Regions from separate parts of the Pseudoalteromonas sp. JB197 genome, predicted to be linked through region 2. Evidence: predicted binding sites of a transcription regulator. Region 2 holds the regulator's gene; the other holds the start of a gene.
What was found. Region 2 encodes LexA, which represses DNA repair genes until DNA is damaged. Its sites were predicted from a motif close to TACTGTATNNNNATACAGTA; they were not measured.

Region 1: a site for LexA is predicted at 2,061-2,080, ahead of CIK86_RS09035 (YebG family protein). Genes of this name have one in related genera too.

What each region holds. Positions count from the first base shown of each region.
Region 1 is NZ_NRGZ01000001.1:1,907,188-1,911,052, reverse strand. Features, by position in the region: gene putP (sodium/proline symporter PutP) at 121-1,632, shown strand; gene CIK86_RS09035 (YebG family protein) at 1,693-2,010, opposite strand; gene CIK86_RS09030 (helix-hairpin-helix domain-containing protein) at 2,326-2,625, shown strand; gene CIK86_RS09025 (DUF6170 family protein) at 2,641-2,943, opposite strand; gene dsbB (disulfide bond formation protein DsbB) at 2,943-3,461, opposite strand.
Region 2 is NZ_NRGZ01000001.1:3,087,256-3,091,120, forward strand. Features, by position in the region: gene CIK86_RS14405 (DnaJ C-terminal domain-containing protein) at 1-96, shown strand, start outside; gene CIK86_RS14410 (chaperone modulator CbpM) at 96-416, shown strand; gene CIK86_RS14415 (hypothetical protein) at 669-1,049, shown strand; gene CIK86_RS14420 (hotdog fold thioesterase) at 1,052-1,495, opposite strand; gene CIK86_RS14425 (hypothetical protein) at 1,594-1,860, opposite strand; gene lexA (transcriptional repressor LexA) at 2,140-2,757, shown strand; gene coxB (cytochrome c oxidase subunit II) at 3,230-3,865, shown strand, end outside.

The DNA.
Region 1 (3,865 bases), 1.2 Mb from region 2:
GGTATAGTTATATAGAATAGCTTTTATCCCAATACTGTCTTAACTATAATATTTTAAGAGTCATTATTTGGATCAAAAGCCTGTTGCAATTTATTAGTGGAGGCGAGTTTGGAAACAGGAATGATTATTTCACTAGCATTATACTTTGTTGTAATGCTAGGTATAGGATTGTATGCATTTAAGCAATCAACCAGCGATGTTTCAGGTTACATGTTAGGGGGCCGTAATTTATCACCAAGTGTTGCTGCGCTATCTGCAGGTGCATCTGATATGAGCGGTTGGTTACTTATGGGCCTTCCCGGCGCTATGTATCTTTTTGGTTTGAGTAAGGTTTGGATTGCGATTGGTTTAGTACTTGGTGCTTGGGCAAATTACTTCTTAGTTGCACCTAGGCTTCGTGTTTACACTGAAAAAGCGAATGATTCAATTACGATCCCGGATTATTTTGCAAATCGCTTTGCGGACAATAAGAATATATTACGTGTTATTTCAGCTATTGTTATTATTGTTTTCTTCACACTTTATACCTCATCTGGCGTGGTTGCTGGTGGTAAGTTATTTGAAAATTCATTTGGAATGAGCTATGAAGTTGGCCTTTATGTTACTACTGGCGTTGTAGTACTTTATACGCTTTTTGGTGGTTTTTTAGCGGTAAGTTTGACCGACTTTGTACAAGGTTGCATTATGCTTATAGCGCTATTAGTCGTACCAATAGTAACGTTTACTATGCTTGATCACCCAGTAATGGAAACGCTCGCTAATGCAAGCTATGACCTGTTACTTATCTCGCCAAAGGCCAGTGAAGTTCATTCTCTAAATATGCTAGATTGGTTTGCTGGTGGCTCTACCATCGCAATTATTTCTGCGTTAGCTTGGGGCTTTGGTTACTTTGGTCAGCCTCATATTATAGTACGCTTTATGTCGGTACGTTCAGTTAAAGATATTCCAGCAATGCGACGCATTGGTATGTCTTGGATGACATTATCTGCAATAGGCGCAGTACTAACTGGTTTATTTGGGGCAGCCTTCATACTAGAAAATGAAATGCCGATAAATGATAAAGAAACAATATTTTTAGTGCTATCTGAATTGGTTTTTCATCCATTGATTGCTGGCTTTTTATTAGCAGCTATTTTAGCGGCTGTAATGAGTACTATCTCTTCACAATTGCTAGTGTGTTCAAGCTCGTTAACTGAAGACTTTTATAAAATATACCTGCATCGCGAAGCCTCTCAAAAAGAGCTGGTTTTTGTTGGGCGTATTAGTGTGGCATTAGTTGCTATGTTTGCTATTTACTTAGCTTACGATAGAGATAGTTCTATTTTAGATTTAGTGAGTAATGCGTGGGCAGGCTTTGGCGCTGCATTTGGACCACTCGTATTGTTTAGCCTTTACTGGAGAAGAATGAACTTTGCTGGCGCCTTAGCAGGCATGTTAGTGGGGGCTTCAACAGTACTTATATGGATATACGCACCAATTACCATTAATGGTGGGAGTTTAAGTAGCGTTATTTATGAAATAGTCCCAGGCATTATTTTATCAAGTATTGCGATTGTATTAGTTAGCTTAATGACCAATGAGCCAGCTAAAGAAATTACAACCTTATTTGATGAAGTAGAACAAGAACTATAAAAAGTTATAAACAAAAAAAGGGAGTAACTTAGGTTACTCCCTTTTTTTATGCAAAATTTATTAACTCGCTTTTTTGTCGCTACCTTCTTCTATGGGGGCAACATTATCTGCTTTTTTGCCTGTTACAGCAGCTTTAGGGGCTATAGGCTCTTTGCCACCTTTTAATATTGTCATGAAGTCATCTTTACTTTTTGCCATTTCTAAAGCGAGTGACTCTACTTGTTGCTCACTTAATGGTACATCAACTTTTTCTAGCAAAATTTCAAGCGACTCTGCAATATCGAGCATTTTATCATAGGCATCAGCTTCTTTTTTGGTAGTAAACGTCATGCGCTCGACTCCGTTTCGTTCTACAACATATTTAACAACAACAGCCATGATTTCTCCTGCTTACTTGCGTGGCATATAGTATATATAAACCATTAGATTACTGTTTTTATGTACAGTACAAGTTTGTGCCTAAATTTGCAAGCCCCCTAATTAATATTAAGTGATAATAGTTGACAACAATGATTAACTTTACTTTATTTAACTTAATCACTTTTGTGTGCCGTTGCAGTTAAGGATCTCACAGGGAGTGAATGTTAGGTTTAAGTATTTAATAAAGTGCAGGTGTAAAAAGCCTTTTGCATTATGACTTAAACATATAAACAACAAAGTAAATGTTCATGTATGAACAAAAAAGGAAGAAAGATGAAAAAACTAAAATATAGTATTTTAGCTGCAGCTTTTTGTATGTTGCCAGTAACCCTTACCTACGCAAATGTTGATACCTCAGCAATAACTCAGCAAGTAAAACAGGCGGCTTTAAATATTAATACTGCTGATGTTAGCCAGCTATCTAAGCTCCCTGGTATTGGTAAGAAAAAAGCACAAGCTATTATAGATTATCGCGAAGCAAAGGGTAACTTTACATCGTTAGAGGATTTGAAAATGGTAAAAGGTATAGGCAAAAAATTAGCTGCAAAGCTCGAAGGTAAGGTTTCGTTTTAAGTTAAAATGGGCGCGTTAAGCGCCCTTAGTATATTGGGTTAATGCTTCACTTAAATGCTTTTTAGCAAAGTTAATTTCAATTGGAGTCGTTAATAGTGGGTAACACAACCCACCGAGTAGTAAAAAGGGGATGAGTAACCAGCCTTCAAATACGGCAAATATTAAAAACAGTGGGCTGAGTAATAATAATTTTATAATACGTAGTAGTACTTTATTAACAGGTGAAAGCATACTTAAAGAAATAGCTATAACAACTTGTCTGTCACGTATTTTTAAATGCTTTAGTGCATCAATTTGGCTTGAAAAGAACACAAACATTACAGCGACCTTTTAGTCATTAAGCGACTCATTACCAGTAAAAATAAAGTGGCTGCAAACAGCGCAAATATTATTTCCATCCACGCTGGCATGCTTAATCCCGCAAATTGCCAGTCAATATTCCCGCAATCACCAGTGGCTGCAAAAAAGCTTGGGATCCACTCATGTAGTGGCATAAAAGCAGGAAAGTTAGGTTCAAACTCACAACTAAATGCAAAAGGATCAGTGGTTGTTTGCATTTCGATATGCTCGCGGGCAATTATTAATCCCCAAACACTAGAAACAGCCCATACGCTATAGGCGAGCAGGCGAACCCCTTTATGCTCAGGATTACTTGTACCAATAATACCTGCAATAAGTAAACCTAATACGGCAGTACGCTGATATATGCACATGATACATGGCGCCAATCCCATTTTATATTGAAAAAACAGTGCTGTTATTTCAAGCAGAAAAACAATACCACTAAACAAAAGCCAAGGAGTACGTTGGGTGGGTAATTGTGCAAGCCAGTTCATAATAAATCCGTATTTAAATAAGACGTTAGATTATGACGTAGGATAAAGTTAGGGGCAAGCAAAACGACTTAAAGCCTACCCACATGCATTTATGATGATTAAAGTTAAGGTTATAATTCTAAAAGCCAATAAAAATCCAATAATGTGAATAAAGAGGTAGCCCTTTAAACGAGTAAAGTATGTGTGTGAGGTGACTTTACGTAATAAGTTTACAAGGCAAGGCGCGAACTTAAAGTAAATAACTACTTAAAATGTATCTAAGGTGAATATATAAGTGCTTGCGACAAGTGTTAGTAAAAAATATAAAGCATTTTATAGACAAAAATATTTTAATCGCATACTGGCAGTAATATGGCGTACTTTACTTGTTACTTGAGCGTCGTCTGGTACAATCAGTCGGTTAA
Region 2 (3,865 bases):
AATCCAGCATTGAGTGATGATGTTAGCAAAAAGCTTTGGCAAGAGCTGGCCGAAAAAGCCCATTTTGACCCCCGTAGCAATTGGAGCAAGTCATAATGAAAATTATCGAGGCACCACAAGGCAATTTACTCACTAGCCAAGAATTGTGTGTGAGTAGTGATATTAGCGAAGCCATATTATATGAATTGGTTGAGCACAGCATTGCTATTCCTATTGAGGGCGAGCGCGTTACAGAATGGCAATTTACGATATCAACAGTGATCTTAGTTAAAAAGGCTGCGCGTATTCAGCATGACTTATCGTTAGATTGGTCTGCTATTGCTTTGGTTTTACAATTATTGGATGAACGGGATGAGTTGATTGCTGAAAACCAAATGTTAAAGCAGCACTTAAGTCGATTTAAACATTTAGAATAAAAAATAGTGGTTAAATTTTAAATGCGAGTAGCTAGCTATTTTTATTGATCTAGCTCAGCACTTTTATAATAGTGAGCTTTTGGTGCTTAAATATTTTTTATTCGTGAAATAAGAGTAAGTAAAGCGTCAATAAATGCGTAAAAATAGCCGACTATTCAGATAAAAAAGGTGAATATTGCAGAGTTGATTTGGTATAAGCGTAAAACTGCGTTAAAGTTTACAGCGAACTAATTAGAGGATAAACAGTAGACAATGTCGGAAATTCAATTTTTAAATGTAGACCTAGAGCTTGAGTCAAAGCAAGATATTAGCGTGCTTGTAGCTGACCTAAAAAAAATCGCCACTATTTTACATTATGATAAAGACGAATACCGTCAGTTAGCGCGTATAGAAGTAACAGGCGAAATATCTTCACCGGATAAAGCAATTAACCACTTATGTGAGTTAGTAGAGTCATGCTCGCGGGCTGCACTTAAGCAATGGTTGAGTTGTTCGCGCCGTACCTTTGATATTGGTTTTGAATCGGGCACTTCGCCAAAGTGTTTTAACCAAGCGCTGCACGCCGATACATTATTACGTATATCGGCAATTGGTGCAGGCATGGAAATTACTATTTACCCGCTAGAAAAATAGCCTTAGCCTTTGCGCTCTACAACAGCTGCGGTCATTTTTGATACGCAGCAAAGCTCGCCGCGACTATTCGTTATTTTTATTTCCCATACTGAGCTACGCTTGCCAATATGAAACGCTTTTGCGGTGGCGGTTAAGGTGCCATTACGCGAGGCTTTTAAATGGCTGGCACTGATCTCTTGCCCTACACAATAAAATTTAGTGAAGTCGACCACAAAATTAGCCGCGTAGCTGGCAACACTTTCGGCTAAAACCACGTTTGCTCCGCCATGCACCATGCCTATAGGGTTATGGTGCGCAGGAATTGCTGGCATAGTGGCAACTAAGTAATCATCACCAATTTCAGTTATTTCAATCCCCATGGTTTTCATCAGTGTACCTTGGCCATTTATGCCTTGGTCTAACTGCTTACAAAACGCTAAAGTAATAGGTTGATGCCAAATACTCATTGTTACTCCTTTAAAGGTTGAAAACGATAACCGATAATACGATTTTTCATGGCGATATGATAGCCAAATTAGTGCAGCTACTGCATGGTAATACAGTGCTACTTTTTGCTTTCTACATAGTGCTTAATTTCATCGAGGTCTTTTTTTAGCATTTTACGCATCGAACTTTTAAGAAAAAACCCTATCACTGCAGAGAGCATTTTTACCCAAATAGACTCAGAGCTATCAGAAAAAGTCATGGTTAAACAGGTGCTAGGTTCGGCGGCGGTAAGTGACAGCATATTGGCACTGTTTTCGATGTCAGTTATTGCCGCCCATACTTTACGTTTAGGACCGTTAATTATTACCGCTACAGTGATATTCATAACACTCTCCGTTAATTCACATTGATGAAGTTAAGGCCCATTACAAAAACGATAGCTAACTAATTTTTAATAACAGCAACAACTTAGTAGTTATGTAATTAATGTAACGTAAAACTAACACTATCGTGATCTGCGTAATTTTATCTGTAATTTACTTGGTAATTTTAAGCTTAGACCAATGCCACCTTTGGCAGCAAAGGCGAGGAGTAATTTAAATTTGCGATTTTCAGATAACTGTATATACTCACAGTTAAATGTACTGTATGGAAAACCAGTTGTATGCGACCATTAACTAACCGCCAAGCGCAAATACTCGAACTTATTAAAGTGTTTATTAAAGACACTGGTATGCCTCCTACACGCGCAGAAATTGCACAAACATTAGGCTTTAAAAGTGCTAATGCAGCAGAAGAGCATTTAAAAGCGCTGGCTAAAAAAGGCGCTATTAAAATGAAACCAGGCGCTAGCCGTGGTATTCAACTTATTGAAGAAGATGAACCAGAACAACTTGGTTTACCGTTAATAGGCCGTGTAGCTGCCGGCGAACCTATTTTGGCGCAACAACATGTTGAGAGCCATTGTAAAATTGACCCGTTAATGTTTAAACCCGCTGCCGATTTTTTATTGCGTGTAAATGGTATGAGTATGCGAGATATTGGTATTATGGATGGTGATTTACTGGCTGTTCATCGCACTCAAGTTGCCGAAAATGGCCAAGTTATTGTTGCCCGCGTTGATGACGATGTAACGGTAAAACGCTTAGAAAAAGCAGGCAAAAAAGTATTATTGCATGCTGAAAATAAAGAATTTTCGTCGATAGAAGTGGATCTTGAAAAGGAATCTTTTAATATTGAAGGCTTAGCTGTTGGGGTTATTCGTAATGCTGACTGGATGTGACAATTAAGCTGTTATAGCTATGTAAAATATCGGCATAATTTAATAGCTCAGATAATTAATGCGCACTTTTTAGTGCGCTTTTTTTTGCTTTTTTTTGTGAAAATTCCGCTGCAATGAAAAAATTATATTAAGTTTATGTTTTTTATCATTTAAGTATTTAATACTCGTTATCGCTGTCTTTTTATTTGTAACCCTTGCTGTTGCTCACTTCCTGCTTAGAACAAAATTAAATAAATCCCATATTTACGCTAATCCCCTAATATTATTTGATTGTTTTTCAAACTAAAACTTGCTAGTTGTTCAATTATTAACTAATTGTTAATAGGCTGGACTAACAATAACTCACAGCTTTAGTTTTGAGAAAATATATTTATATATCCGGCAGCAATACAAAAATAAAAAATAACAAATTGGCATTTAAAGCTTATGTCTTTTTGTTTTGCACTCGCAACAGTATTAAAGGAGCTGTCACATGGGTAAATTGAGCTCTACCTTGTGGCTTATATTGTTTGTTTTTCCGCAGTTAGCATTGGCAAATAGCCAATATAATATGCGCAAAGGCGTAACCGATATAAGTAATAATGTTTATCAACTACACATGACCATATTTTTAATATGCTGTGTAATAGGCGTGATTGTATTTGCCGTTATGTTTTGGGCACTTATTCATCATCGTAAATCTAAAGGAGCAGTTGCTGCTCAATTTCACGAAAGTACCAAAGTAGAAATACTCTGGACAGCAATTCCATTTGTTATTTTAATAGCAATGGCAGTCCCCGCAACTAAAACATTAATAGCGATGGAAGATGCCAGTAAAGCGGATATCACTATTAAAGTAACTGGTTCACAATGGAAATGGCATTACAAATATATGGGGGAAGATGTTGAGTTTTACTCAATACTTGCCACACCGCAAAATGAAATTGCTAACCTAGCCGATAAAAACCCCAACTATTTACTTGAGGTAGATAAGCCTCTGGTATTACCGATCAATAAAAAAGTACGCTTTTTAATGACCTCCGACGATGTTATTCATTCTTGGTGGGTGCCCGATTTTGCTATTAAAAAAGATGCAAACCCGGGGTTTATTAACGAAACGTGGACCAAC